DNA from 3 places in the Paraclostridium sp. AKS73 genome. Region 1 is predicted to be linked to each of the others. Evidence: riboswitches for the same ligand, from Rfam matches in the RefSeq annotation. Region 1 holds a riboswitch; each other region holds the start of a gene.
What was found. Region 1 has a riboswitch for thiamine pyrophosphate ahead of thiC (phosphomethylpyrimidine synthase ThiC). Riboswitches for the same ligand answer to the same signal wherever they lie in the genome.

Region 1 (5,162 bases):
TTAAATATTTGTTTTTGTACTTTATAACTTCATCTTTAACTTTATCTAAATCAAAATAAATTTAATATCTTTGCTTTTTATTTCACTTATTTTCTTACCTACTAGTGAATCCTCAATATCTAATATATTTTTTAAACTTTGATTACAAATTAGTATCTCTTCTTTATTTGATATGACAGCCATTCCATTACTAGATAAATTTATTATTGAACTCAACTCTTCATTTTTTATAGTAAGTTCTTTATATTTAGTGTTTACTCCAGAATATAAACTAATTACCTCATCTGAATATTTCATTAGTCTTTCTGTAACATCTTTATCATCTATATTTAATTTAGCTATTATTTGTAAAAATGTAGAACTATCTATGTGTCTATGCCCAATATCAATCACTTCATCAATATAACTAGGAACTAAGTTAACTTCTCCTGGAGTAACTGCAACCTTTATATCTTTGTATTCTTTATTTGAGTCATAAGGTATGAAATTCAAATGATTTATACCTACATTGTATAAAGTAGATATTGTTTCAAGTACAGTAGATTCATTATCATTTACAACTAATACATCAATTCCTTCTGGTAAAGAAAATAATTTATAAACATCTTTTTGTTTTATACTTCTATTTATTTTTATTATTTTTTTAGTGTCTTTAACATATTCTTTTATCCTTAAAGCTCTATCATCTATCATTGCAAGAACTACATCACCTTTAATTATTTCCTTATTTGATAATTTGTTAAGGTAATAGTTTTTAATTTTCACTTTATCTTTAAAAATCAACTCTATATTTTTATTTAAAAATAATTCTAATTTTGACATACCATCTGTCACTACAGCTATAGTTTTCATTAAGTAAACTCCTTTTAACTTTTACGTAGTATTGTTATCCTTATTATATTATAAAAACAAATAAAAACCATATTGATTATTTATATCAATATGGTTTTTATTTGTTTTTTATATTTTATTACGTCCCACAATAAGTTCTATAAGCACAACTTGAAGGCTTAGGTAATTTTGCATATTCCTCTTGATCTTTAGAATGTTCATATGGGTTTTCAAGTGCACTTAAAAGTTTTTTAAAGAAAGTAAAATCTCCTTTATCAGCAGCTTCTAAAGCTTCTTCTACTCTATGATTTCTTGGTATTAATGCTGGATTTGATTTTTTCATTAACTTAAAAACTTCATCTTGAGAATTTCCTTGTCTTTTTAATCTTTCTTTCCACAAGCTGTACCAAGATTTAAATTCTTCACTATTAAACATTCCTTTTTTATTAGTTTTATTAAATGTTAATGATATAAAAGTGCTAGTAAAATCTTCACTATATTTTTCCATCATACTAAGTAAATCTTCTATCAATGCTTTATCTTGTAATTCTTCATCGAATAATCCTAATTTGAATCTCATATTTTTAATCCAATTTAAATAATAAATTTCTGAGAACTCAGAAATAGCATCTTGAGCAATCTTTATAGCTTCATTTTTATCATCACTTATTAAAGGCAATAATGCTTCAGCTAGTCTACATAAATTCCATTCAGCCATATTGGGTTGATTTCCATATGAATATCTTCCATATCTATCGATAGAACTAAAAACAGTGTCTGGTTTATAATTATCCATAAATGCACAAGGTCCATAGTCAATACTCTCTCCACTTATAGTCATATTGTCGGTATTCATAACCCCATGGATAAATCCAATACTTTGCCACTTAGCAACAAGTTTAGCATGAGCATTTATAACTTCTTTAAGTAAGTTAATGTATTTATCTTTATCATCTTTTATATATGAGTAATGTCTATTGATTGTATAATCAGCTAACTCTTTAACTGACTTAATACCTCCATAATTTAGAGCATATTCAAATGTTCCAAATCTAATATGACTAGAAGCTACGCGTGTTAAAATTGCTCCTTTTTTTATATTTTCACGAATCACAGATTCTCCAGTTTTTATTACTGCTAGACTTCGAGTGGTTGGCACTCCAAGACCATACATAGCTTCACTTATTATATATTCACGAAGCATAGGCCCAAGAACAGCTCTCCCATCTCCTCCTCTAGAGTAAGGTGTTTTACCAGATCCTTTAAGCTGAATATCAAATCTATCTCCATATGGATTTATTTGCTCTCCTATTAACAATGCTCTCCCATCTCCTAGCATTGTAAAATGCCCAAATTGGTGACCTGCATATGCTTGAGCTATAAAAGCACCCTCATCTATCTTTTTGTTTCCTGAAAGTAATTCTATTCCATCCTTACTTTTAAGGTTATCTATATTTAATCCTAAAAATTTAGCTAAAGAATCATTTAAAATAACTAAGCTAGGTGAAGGAACTGGATTTAAATTTATTTTACTATAAAAAAAGTCTGGTAAATTCATGTAACTATTATTTAAATTCCATCCTGTCTCTATATTTTTTTATTATTTTCCATTTTTTCTCCTTATTATAAATAATTAGTTTTATAAATATAAGATACCCTTATTTACAGTTTTAAATTAGATATTTTAAATTTTCTAAATAAACTAAAAATATCTAATTTATGGTTTATAAATTAAAAGCTCCAAAAAAACCTTTACATAGTAAATTTTTAAGACTATAATGATTTTGAAGTTACAAATTTATTATTATTTAAAATTAAATATATTTAACTAGGGGTGCCACTTTCGGCTGAGAGATGGATTGTACCATTAACCCTTTGAACCTGAAGTAGTTAGAACTACCGTAGGAAAGTTATTTTCTTTTAGATTATGATGATGACTATATTTTTTAGTCTATTTTATAATATTTGGTAAAGAAGCTTTATCTTATGGTAAAGCTTCTTTTTTATTTTTTAAATACAATATAAAGTAAAGGGGATTTAAAAATGAATTACACAACTCAAATGGATGCTGCTAAAAAAGGAATTACTACAAAGGAAATGGAAATAGTAGCTAAAAAAGAAAGTATGGATATAGAAATTTTAAAAAACTTAATTGCGAATGGACAAATAGTAATTCCAGCTAATAAAAATCATACATCTTTAAACCCAGAAGGCGTTGGAAAAAACTTAAGAACAAAAATCAATGTAAACTTGGGTATATCTAAGGATTGCTATGATATCGATGAAGAAATGAAAAAAGTTCAATTAGCTTTAGATATGAATTCTGAAGCTATAATGGATTTAAGCTCTTTTGGAAAAACTGAAGAATTCAGAAAAAAACTTATATCTAATTCTAGTGCTATGATTGGAACTGTTCCAATTTATGACGCTGTTGGTTTTTATGATAAAGAGTTAAAGGATATTACAGCTAAAGAATTTTTAGATGTTGTTAAGAAACATGCAAAAGACGGTGTTGACTTTGTAACTATACACGCTGGTATAAACAAAGAAACTGCCTCTGTTTTTAAAAGAAATAAAAGGCTTACAAATATAGTTTCAAGGGGTGGCTCTTTAATGTATGCATGGATGGAATTAAACAATAAAGAAAACCCTTTCTTTGAATATTTTGATGATCTACTAGAAATATGTAAAGAGTATGATTTAACTTTAAGTCTTGGAGATGCATGTAGACCTGGATCTATACAAGATGCATCTGATGCATGTCAAATAAAAGAATTAATGATCTTAGGGGAGTTAACATTAAGAGCTTGGGAGCAAAATGTTCAAGTTATTATAGAAGGTCCAGGACATATGTCTTTAGATGAAATTCAAGCAAATATGATTCTTGAAAAAAAATTGTGTCACGGCGCTCCATTTTATGTATTAGGTCCTATAGTCACAGATATTGCTCCAGGATATGATCATATAACAAGTGCTATTGGCGGAGCTTTAGCTTCGAGTTTTGGTGCCGATTTTTTGTGCTACGTTACTCCAGCAGAACATCTAAGACTACCTAATTTAGATGATGTTAAAGAAGGTATAATAGCAACTAAAATAGCTGCTCATTCTGGTGACATAGCCAAGAAAATACCTGGTGCTATAAATTGGGATAATAATATGAGTAAAGCTAGACAAGAACTCGATTGGGATAAAATGTTTGACCTTTGTATAGATCCTGAAAAAGCTAAAAGATATAGAAAAGAATCTACTCCTGAACATAGCGATAGCTGCACAATGTGCGGAAAAATGTGTTCCATGCGAAATATGAATAAGATAATGCAAGGAAAAGACATTAACATATTAAGAGCTGATAACTAAAATGCAGACTGACTGTATGGATAAATATAAAGAAGAATGCGGAGTTGTTGGTATTTTTTCTACTAATAAAATTAATTTACATTCTTCTTTATACTCATCACTTATCACACTTCAGCATCGAGGACAAGATAGTTGTGGGGTAGCTTTTTCGGATAAAGAGTCAATCAAAGGTTATAAAGGGGTTGGATTGGTTAATGAAGTTTTTTCTCGTCACATACCTCCAAACTTAAATGGATATTTAGGAGTAGGACATGTTCGTTATTCTACTTTTGGTGAAATTAATTTACTTAACGCACAACCAATTTTTAATAATAATTCAAATTGTAATATAGCTTTAGCTCATAATGGAAATATTACTAACATTTTAAAGTTAAAAAATGAATTAAAAGAATTTAATTTCAATACTACCTCTGATTCAGAAGTAATATTAAAACTTATTAAAAAGCATTATAAAAACTCTATTGAAGAATCTTTATACTCAGCAATAAACAAATTAGATGGTGGTTTTTCATGCGTTTTAATCACAAAGAATGAGTTATTTGCATTTCGAGATCGAAATGGTATAAGGCCTCTTTGCATTGGCAAGATTAAAGATGACTACATCGTGTGTTCTGAGAGTTGTGTTATAGATATTTTGGGTGGAGAGTTTATAAGAGATGTTTTACCTGGAGAAATTATTAAAATAGATATTTATGGAGTAAAAACTATTAACACTTCTAGCTTATGTAAATGTATGACGTGTTCTTTTGAGTATATTTATTTTTCTAGAATTGATAGTATTATTGATGGTGTTAATGTTTATAACACGAGGTTTAAATCAGGTATAAACTTATACCATGAACATCCTGTAGATGCAGATGTTGTAATAGGTGTTCCTGAGTCAGGTAATACCTCTGCACTAGGCTTTTCTAAAGCTTCGTCTATACCTCTGACCACTGGGTTCGTTAAAAATAATTTTTTAGGTAGAAGTTTTA
Region 2 (5,162 bases), on a different contig from region 1:
TCTATATCATCTAATTTTAATTTTCCTTGATCATCTACATCTATATAAATAACATTTGCATTGTACCTCCATGGTAGATCATTAGCATGATGTTCCATTCTTGTAGTAATAACCTTATCATATTTGCTATTTATCAATGCATTTGCTAATAAGTTTATTCCTTCGGTTGTATTTTTAGTAAATATTACAGTATATCGATCATCATCTTTTAAGTTAAAATATTCCTTAACATAATCTCTACATTTTTCATAAACTCTGTTTGAATACTCTGATTTTGGCCCCTTACCTCTACCTATAGATCCATACATTTGCATATGTTTAAAAATTTCTCTGTCTACACATTTAAAAGGAGGTGTTGTCGCTCCATTGTCAAAGCATATAGGTGTTGCATATGCTCCATCTCCTAGTTTTATGGTTAAATCTACTCCATCAAACATAGGTCTATAATTGACTTCTTTTCTATACATTTATTTTCCCCCTAAAAAACAAATTTAAAAATATTTATATTAACTCTTCATTAATAGTATTCAAAATTAGTTCATAATGTGCTTTCATTCTATCTATTGCATGTAAATTTCAAACGTAAAAAGACTATCCTATACCCATTTATTCAATGGTTTTAGGATAGCCTATTTATAAAAAACTTTTAATTGTATCTTTTACATTATCTGATTCCATAATACTAGACATAACTGCGATATCATCACAGTAATTCAAAGTTTCTTTCACATTATTTGGCAAAATACCTCCTAGTGCTATTAACTTTATATCATATCCATTTAATTCACTTTGAGCTTGCTTTAGTAAACTTATTCCTTTTGGCTTTAAATCAATTTTACACTTAGTTTCATATATATGTGAAAATATTAAATACGAAACTGAATATTTTTTCACCTCAATAATTTCTTCTATACTATGTGTAGATACGCCTATAATCTTTTCTTTATATTCAAGGTTATATTTTAATTTATTAAACATATCAAACGGCATGTGTATGCCATCAGCATCTACTAAATTAAAAATTTCATAATTACCATTATTATAATTTTAGTTTCTTTATTTACACGTTCTCTAGTTTTAAAATACAGTTTTTTTAACTCATCATTCTTTAAATCTTTTTCTCTTAATATAATATTTTCAATACCATTAAAAGATGATTCCTCTAATACTTCTAAATATCTTTTCTCATTACATAAATGTCTGTTAGTTATAAGGTACATTGAAATCTTTCCCAGTCTTTAAATATTTGTTGGTACCCTATATCATTAAGCATTTTTTTATTTGTAATACACTACTTTCATCACTTATTTCAAATTGTTCTGTTCCCTCTCCATCTGATGAATGTCCGCCAACATTAGTAGATACTCCCGCACTTAGTTTTGTAACTCCAAGAGGAATTAAATTTTTTCTTAAACTTAAACTTTCTCTAGTAGATAAATTTATTCCCCCTTGATTATCAAACAATCTCATAACCATCATAACTTGTACTAAATCCTTATCACTAACTTCTATAAGATTTTCATAACACCCTTTAAAAGGTCTTATTCTAGGTATTGAGTATGACACATCAACTTGAGGATATTTATTTCTTATGTATTTTCCATGCATTAAAGTAAAAAAAGTTTCTTCTCTAAAATCATTAAGTCCTAATAAAGCTCCTATAGATATACTCCTCATCCCAGATTTTGCAGCTCTCTCTGGAGCATCTAATCTATATTTATAATTAGATTTAGGTCCTTTTAAGTGAACATTTTTATATATTTTTTCATTGTATGTTTCTTGATATACAGTGATACCTTCAACTCCTTTTCATATAGGTATCTATATTCGTCCTCATCCATTGGATAAACCTCTATTGTTATAGAAGGAAATATATCACTTAAAACAGAAACAGCATGTCCTATATATTTTACATCTGAATGAATTTTACTTTCACCTGTTAAAATTAGTAAATGTTTAAATCCATCTTTAGATATAGCTAATCCTTCATTATATATCTCATCTACATTTAGTTTTTTTCTCTTTATATCAGACTCTATATTGTAACCACAGTATACGCATTTATTTACACAAAAATTTGAAATGTACATAGGTGTATATAAAAGTATAGTTTTCCAAAGTATCTATTTGTTATTTCATTTGCCTTTTGGGCCATTAGTTCAAGATACTTAGTTGCTGTTTTTGATAGTAAATTTAATAAGTCATATTCATCTAAACTGTCCTTTTGTATACTTCTTAAAACATCTTCATCACTTACATTTTCCAAATAAGAATTTATATTAAAATCTTTATATGAATCTACAACTTTGTAAAAACTCAATCCTAAACACCTACCTCGCTTAAAAATCCTGTTAAAGGTGATGATGCATTTGCATAATTTGTAACTCTCCCCACCTTAGCTAGATATGCTTCTCTTCCACCTTCGACAGCTAGTTTAAATGCATTTGCCATTTTTACTGAATCTTGAGCACTAGATATTGCAGTATTTACTAATACTGCAGCTGCTCCCATTTCCATAGCTTCCATGGCTTGAGAAGGCTTCCCTATTCCTGCATCAACGATTATAGGTATATCTATTTCATCAATCATAATTTTTATCATTTCTTTCATCTTAAGTCCCCTATTAGATCCAATTGGTGCTCCTAATGGCATAACTGCTGCTGCTCCAGCTTCTACAAGTTTTTTTCCTGCATATAAATCTGGTGTCATATACGGTAATACTATAAATCCTTCATCTGCCAAAATTTTAGTAGCTTTTATAGTTTCTTTGTTGTCTGGTAATAAATACTTAGAATCACTTATCACTTCTATTTTTATGAAATTTCCACATCCCATTTTCCTAGCTATCCTAGCAATTCTAACTGCTTCAACATGATTTGTTGCACCTGAAGTATTTGGTAGTATAGTAATTTTTTTTGGAATATGACTTATAATATTTTCATCTTTATTATCTAAATCAACTCTTCTTAATGCTACAGTTATAATCTCACTTTCACTTGATTCTATAACTTTTGGCAAAATCTCATTTGAGCCATATTTACCCGTTCCTATTAATAGTCTGCTGTTAAATTCATGTCCCCCTAATACTAATTTATCCATTTTTATCCCCCTCTATTTTATATATTCTATCAATATCTTTGTAGCTATATTGGCCATATGGTTTGCACAAATAGATACTCTAGGTGCCATAAGTCCATCCCCTTCTTTTGCTTCACTTACTTCATCTCCACATATAAAAAATTTATCTTTTATCTTTCTTGTTTTTATTATGTTAGAATCATAAAAACCTGCCATTCCAGATGATGAAATAAGGTATTTATTTTCATATTCTTTAATACAAAACTTGCAATTTCAGCTTTGTATTTAGGACTATCAAATGCCTCCATTATAATATCTACATCCTCAAATTCATTTATATTTGATGAATCTATAATTTTATTTACAGTATCTATTTTTATAAATGGATTTATATTTTTTATATGATTTTTAATTGCATCGGTTTTGTACTTACCTATATCACTTATAAAGTATTGTTGCCTATTTAAGTTAGATGGTTCAACTACATCAAAGTCTGCTAATATTAGATGTCCTACTCCTATTCTTGCAAGTGATATAGCGATATTAGAACCAAGACCTCCAAGTCCTAAAACAACGACTTTACCTTTTTTCAAACTAGCATGGATATTTGGAGTATGCCTTGATACCATTAAACTTTCTAGCTCCTCAAATGTAGGAGTTTCTCCTTTTTTTATTAAGGTAACTCTATCTCCATCTTTTAAAAGTTTATTTTCTAAAATAGGATATCCATTTAATATAACTACATCTGCATTCTTTTTAAATCTGTCTTTTATCAAATTAATACTTACTTCATTCTCATTTAAAGTTTCTAAAGTTTCATTTATAAACAGTTTCACTTTACCCCCCTCCTACAAATCTTATAACTTCTACAATATCATCTGACTTTAATATATATGAGCTATATTGATGATTTTCAATGATATCTAGATTAACTTCTACAACAACATTATCAACTTTAAGTTTTAGTTCTTCTAATAAGTTTAAAATTGTAGTATTAGGTTTTAAATAAATCTCTTTCCCATTTACCTTCATATATTCCTCCTTAAATATAAAAAAGCGCCCTCTTTTTAGAGAACGCTTTCATATACATCAAAAATAATGCTTATTAACTATATTAAGCTTCCCTACGCAAGAATTACCTTGATCAGGTTTTTAGGGTCTGAAAGTTACGGCTTTACTTCTCAACTATCCAATCATAGCTCCCCTAGCCTTTTATTCATTTTTACAAGTTGAGTATATCATAGTATTTTTTTATATTCAATAGAAAGTTAATGTATGTATTTTTATGTGTACTTTTATTTTATGCGTAAAAAATAGTATCTAATTAATACTAGATACTATTTTTATCGTCTATTTTATTTTAAATCTTTGAATTTATCTTTAAATAAATCTCCTAATGATCCTAATGACTCTTCTACTTCTAAAAATTCAGAGTAATCTTCTTCAGGTTCTTTTGTAGCTTCTTTTAATGATACAACCATTCTCTTATCTTTATTTTTTATATCTATTATCATAACATCTATTGTATCTCCAACATTAACAACATTAGATACTTTCATAACTCTCTCTTCGCTTAATTGAGATATTGGTAAGAATGCTTCTACACCAAGTTTAACTTCTACAAAAGCTCCTCTTTCTATTAGTTTTAAAACTTTAACATTAACAATATCTCCAACTTGCATTTCTTCTCTTACAGAATTCCATGGATCATTGTTTATGTCTTTTATAGCTAGTCCTACTTTTTTATTTTCTTTATCTATTTTTATAACATATACATCTACTTCTTGACCTTCTTTTACTACATCTTCAACTGATTCTACTCTATGCCAAGCTAATTCATTTATATGTGCTAATCCTTCTACTCCACCTAAATCTATGAATGCTCCATAATTCATTATTTTACTTACTTTACCAGCTCTTTTTTGTCCTACTTCAAGAGAGTTAAATAAATCTTCTTTAGCTTGTTTAACTCTAGCTCTTTCAGCTTCTCTATCAGCTTTCATTTGTGCTCTTTTAGCTGCTTTTTCAGCTTCTACTCTTTCATGAGCAACTTCTCTATGAGATGCAACTATTCTATTTCTTCT
Region 3 (5,162 bases), on a different contig from region 1:
AATGATCCTGCTAATCCAAGTAACATTGTTGGTAATATATAATCTAGTAAAAATTGTGCTGGATGTATTATATACACGCCCTTTAATAATTTTAATACTCCATAAATAAGTCCACCAGTTATACCGACCGTGTTTCCAAATAAAACTGAAAGTAACATTGTTGGTAACATTGAAAATAAAGATATTCCTCCACCTTGTGGATATTTTATAAACTCTATCATACTAAGTATATATGATATTGCACTAAACATACCTATCATAACAACTGTTTTGGTAGTGAATTTAGTGTTTTTTAACCCTTTTAGATAATATATACCAAATCCTATACTACCTAATATTATTATTGCATTTATCATAATTCACCTCCTGTATCTATTTTTGCAAAGACTTTGTCCATTTTAAACATTCATTATATATATCATCGCACTTTAATATAGCCGATACTATTGCATATCCATCTATGTTTATACCCTTAAATGTATCTATGTTATCTAAATTTATACCACCGATTAAAACTTTAGGTATATCAAGATTTTCATCAATTTCTTTTAGTTGATCTACTGTAACTATTGTAGCATCATTTTTAGTAGTTGTATTAAACATAGCTCCTACCCCTATATAATCTGCTCCACCATTTTTTGCAGCAGTGGCTTCTTCTATATTATGAGCTGATATTCCTATAATTTTATCTTTTCCTACTAATATTCTCACTTCTTCTAAAGGTATATCACTTTGTCCAACATGAACACCATCTGCATCACAAAGCATAGCAATGTCTACTCTGTCATTTATTATAAATAAAGCATCATATTTTTTAGTAAGAGCTCTTAATTTATATGCTTTTTCTAAAAACTCTTTTCCATTTGCATTTTTTTCTCTTAATTGTAAAGTTGTTACCCCACCTTTTAATGCATCTTCTACACATTTATAAAAATCTCTCCCATTTAGTATTTCTGAGTCAGTCACTAAATATAATTTTAATTTTTCTTCCATTTTGTTCTCCCTTTAATTAGTTGATAATTTCAACACTTTTTGAAATCTTTTTATAGGTAATAAAACTAGTATTAGACTCGAAAGTAATCCTTCAACTCCTGCACTTGATATATTATATATACAAGAATAAAGTACTATGTTCATTCCCTCTGGAGCATACTGTCCAAAATATACTACTCCTGATATTATACTTATCAATACACTTAAACTACTTGCAAATAAGCATCCTTGAACATATCGCTTTTTTTCTCTCTTCCAAATTCTCCAGCTAATCCAAGTGCCATATTTGATAATATATAATCTAGTAAAAATTGTGCTGGATGCACTACATAAGCTCCATTTAATAGTTTTAGTAATCCAAATATCAATCCACCTGTTAGACCTGCCTCTTTACCATATAATATAGCTAGTAGCATCGTAGGTAGCATTGAAAATAACGTTATACCTCCACCTTGCGGATATCTTATGAATTGTATCATATAAAGTATAAATGATATAGCACTAAACATAGCGATCATTACTATCTCTTTAGTAGAAAACTTCTTTTTATTTATATCTTTTGCATACATAAATAACATTACTAAACTTATTATTATAATTACTACGCTTGACATTTTTTCTTCGCCTCTTCATATGCCATATTCCAAAAATCTAATTCATATAAACTTGATTTAACAAATATTTCTTTAAGCTTCTTTGTCTCATCTTCAGTTAAATCTTTACATAACTCATTTGTGTATTCTAACCAATCTATTAATACATCATCAAATTCTTGATCTGCATACATCTCTATCCATTCTTTATAATAATTATTATCTAAATTATCTTTATAAGTTTCATATAAATAATGACCTATATAATTGTAACTCCAGTTACAAGGTAATGTAGCCATTACAATTTCTTTAACTCCTCCTGTTAATGAAACAGCTTGCATGTAACTTGTATAGCTACTTGAAACTAGTTCATATTTACATTTTTCAGCCTCAATCGGAGGTACTCCTAATTTTTTCATATATTCAACATGTATAGCAGTTTCGTCTTCCATAGATCCCTTAGCTGCTTTATTGAAAAACTTCATTTCTTTAACTGTATCTGCTTTTATTACTCCCATTGCAAAAACTTTAGCAAATTCTTTTAAATATAAGTAATCTTGTATAAGATATCTTTTAAATTTATCTTTTGGTAAAGTTCCTTCTCCTATTTCTCTTACAAATGGATGATTTAAATAACTTTCCCATATATCTTTAACTTCTTCAAACAAGCAATCTGTAAATTTCATTAAAATACCTCCACCCTTGAAGACTCTTTTAACTTATCTTCATTTAATTTATATATATTGTCCATTAAATTTACTTTAAAGCTTCCAATTCCTATATTATCTATATCTGCTAATTCTCCACATAAACTCATTGTAAGAACACCCATTGCTGCAGAATTTAAATTTTCATTACTAGCTCCTAAATAACTACCTATTAAACTAGCACTCATACATCCAGTACCTGTTATTCCTTTTAGTTTAGGAGTTCCATTATGTATTTTTATAATTTTATCGCCATCAGTTACTACATCTACTTTTCCAGTAGCTACTACCACACATTCTAGTTTTTTAGCAACTTTCTTGATAATATCGTCTATGTTTTCATCATCGTCAAATGAATCTACACCTTTTCCTTTTACATTAAATCCACCTATATACTTAATTTCAGCTGCATTACCTTTAATTACGTCAAATTTTACTTCGTTTAATAAAGTTTTTACTAACAAAGATCTTGAAGGTGTTGCAAACACCCCTACTGGATCTAATATAACTGGCTTTTTATGCTTATTTGCTATTTTCCCAGCCTTTATAAATAATTCTCTATGAGAGGAATTCATTGTTCCAATATTTATTACTACAGAACTTGCAATAGGTATTATTTCTTCTGCTTCTTCATAAGAATAACTCATCAGCGGACTTGCACCTATAGCTAAAGTTATATTTGCACAATCATTAATTGTAACTTCGTTAGTGTAATGAAGTACTAATGGGTTAATTTCTTTAACTTTATTTAATAATTCAAACATAATTTCATCTCTCCCTTTTAAATGCTTATATCTATTTATTTGAGTCAAATTTATAAAAATGGTGTACTGGTCCTACTCCTCCACCTATATCAAAGCTATGTCTTATAGCGTTAGTTATATAGTCTTTTGCATTAGAAACAGATTGTACTATATCAAATCCTAGTGCTAAATTTGCAGTTATTGCAGATGATAGAGTGCATCCTGTTCCATGAGTATTTTTTCTATCCAATCTTTCACTTTTATAAATTTCAAATGTATCCTTGCCTATTAAAACGTCTACTGCATCCCCGTCTAAGTGTCCACCTTTCATTAACACATACTTAGGTCCTAGTTCTAATATTTTTTTCCCAACTAATTTCATGTCATCTACATTATCAATTTTAATCCCTGTTATTTCCTCAGCCTCTAATGTATTTGGTGTTATTATGTATGCTTTAGGTATAAGATATTTTATTAAATTATCTTTAGCCTCAGGTTTTAAAAGTGAATATCCACTTTTAGATATCATTACTGGATCTACTACTAAGTACTTTGGATTATACTTATCTAAAGATTCAACAATCGCCTTTATTATTTCTGGGCTAGATACCATTCCTATTTTTACTGCTTTAGGTGGTATATCATCAAATACTACCTCTATTTGTTTTTGTATTATTTCTTTACTTAAATCTTCTACTAAAAATACTCCATGAGTGTTTTGAGCAGTTATAGCTGTTATTACACTCATTCCATAAGTTCCTATAGCACTAAATGTCTTTAGGTCTGCTTGTATACCTGCACCTCCTGATGAATCTGAACCTGCTATTGTAAGTGTTGGCACTTTATACTTTTCCATTAGATGTTTCCCCCTTGGTTTTTGTATTAAAAAAAGCTATATTCCTGTAGGAATATAGCTTTTAATTTACTATGCAAATAAATTTCATTTGTATATTTAGTAAAGCTTTCCTACGCTGGTATTATCCAGATCAGGTTTGAGGGTTAATGAATAAATTCATCTCTCAGCCGTTGGGGCACCCCTAGCTATTCATTTTAGATTACAGTTTAATTATAGCTCACTAAATTTATATGTCAATAAAAATTTATTAAGCTATTTCTGCAGCATCTATATTAGTTACTTCTAACTCTTTTTCACTACTTGCAACTACAAGTGTACAAGTGTTGTCTCCCATAACATTTACTGTAGTTCTAAACATATCTATAATTCTTTCTACTCCCATTATAAGACCAATACCTTCAAGTGGAAGTCCTACTGATTGAAGTACCATTGATAGCATTATCATACCAACACCTGGAACTCCTGCTGTTCCAACTGATGCTAATGTCGCTGTTAAAACTATTGTTAAAATATCATTTATACCTAGATCAATTCCATAAACTTGTGCTATAAATAAAGCCGCTACACCTTGCATTATAGCTGTTCCGTCCATATTTATAGTAGCTCCCATAGGTATTGTAAATGAACGTATACTTTTACTAACTCCCATTTCTTCCATAAGTTCTAAGCTTACTGGAACAGAAGCATTACTTGATGCAGTTGAAAAAGTAACTGCAGCTACTTTTGTAAATTTACGTACAAATCCAGTAAAACTAACTTTTGTAAATACTTTTAAAGCTCCTCCATAGACAACTACTACGTGTAATAACAGCCCTAATAATACAACTAATATATATTTAACTAATGACCCTATTGCATCTGCTCCTACTGTAGAGAAGGTATTTGTAATAAGTGCAAATACTCCAAAAGGTGCAAACATCATTATTACACTAACCATTTTCATACAAACTTCATTTGCGCACTCAAATAATTTTTTTAAAGGTTTTGCCTTTTCTCCAACTAAACTTATTGATACTCCAGTAAGCATTGCAAAGAATATTATTTGTAACATTTCACCTTTTGCAAATGACTCTATAGGATTTGATGGTATCATATTTAATATTATTTCTGATAGTGATTGATTTTTTGCTATCGTAGTAGATTGACTAGCTACAGTACCTAAATCAAGTCCTGCACCTGGCTTTAATAAAACCCCTAAAGCTAATGATATACAAATAGCTGTAGCTGTTGTCATTAAATAGAATCCCATAGTTTTAAATCCTATTCTACC

Region 2: linked by a shared signal. The riboswitch ahead of thiS (sulfur carrier protein ThiS) and the one ahead of thiC (phosphomethylpyrimidine synthase ThiC) in region 1 are both predicted to bind thiamine pyrophosphate.
Region 3: linked by a shared signal. The riboswitch ahead of thiD (bifunctional hydroxymethylpyrimidine kinase/phosphomethylpyrimidine kinase) and the one ahead of thiC (phosphomethylpyrimidine synthase ThiC) in region 1 are both predicted to bind thiamine pyrophosphate.

Annotation. Positions count from the first base shown of each region.
Region 1 is NZ_JAIXHU010000040.1:4,258-9,419, forward strand. Features, by position in the region: gene LEQ07_RS23215 (hypothetical protein) at 46-852, opposite strand; gene LEQ07_RS16450 (protein adenylyltransferase SelO) at 971-2,422, opposite strand; TPP riboswitch at 2,652-2,756, shown strand; gene thiC (phosphomethylpyrimidine synthase ThiC) at 2,875-4,188, shown strand; gene purF (amidophosphoribosyltransferase) at 4,205-5,162, shown strand, end outside.
Region 2 is NZ_JAIXHU010000029.1:28,865-34,026, forward strand. Features, by position in the region: gene LEQ07_RS14380 (aminotransferase class V-fold PLP-dependent enzyme) at 1-467, opposite strand, end outside; gene LEQ07_RS14385 (thiamine phosphate synthase) at 634-990, opposite strand; gene LEQ07_RS14390 (thiamine phosphate synthase) at 1,011-1,220, opposite strand; gene LEQ07_RS21765 (hypothetical protein) at 1,258-1,677, opposite strand; gene LEQ07_RS21770 (radical SAM protein) at 1,740-2,090, opposite strand; gene LEQ07_RS21775 (hypothetical protein) at 2,066-2,320, opposite strand; gene LEQ07_RS14400 (thiazole synthase) at 2,323-3,099, opposite strand; gene LEQ07_RS21780 (hypothetical protein) at 3,112-3,294, opposite strand; gene thiF (sulfur carrier protein ThiS adenylyltransferase ThiF) at 3,267-3,914, opposite strand; gene thiS (sulfur carrier protein ThiS) at 3,916-4,110, opposite strand; TPP riboswitch at 4,183-4,294, opposite strand; gene LEQ07_RS14415 (30S ribosomal protein S1) at 4,434-5,162, opposite strand, start outside.
Region 3 is NZ_JAIXHU010000005.1:47,055-52,216, reverse strand. Features, by position in the region: gene thiT (energy-coupled thiamine transporter ThiT) at 1-356, opposite strand, end outside; gene thiE (thiamine phosphate synthase) at 373-993, opposite strand; gene LEQ07_RS20785 (energy-coupled thiamine transporter ThiT) at 1,006-1,191, opposite strand; gene thiT (energy-coupled thiamine transporter ThiT) at 1,197-1,607, opposite strand; gene tenA (thiaminase II) at 1,595-2,272, opposite strand; gene thiM (hydroxyethylthiazole kinase) at 2,272-3,057, opposite strand; gene thiD (bifunctional hydroxymethylpyrimidine kinase/phosphomethylpyrimidine kinase) at 3,089-3,892, opposite strand; TPP riboswitch at 3,983-4,085, opposite strand; gene LEQ07_RS04640 (dicarboxylate/amino acid:cation symporter) at 4,140-5,162, opposite strand, start outside.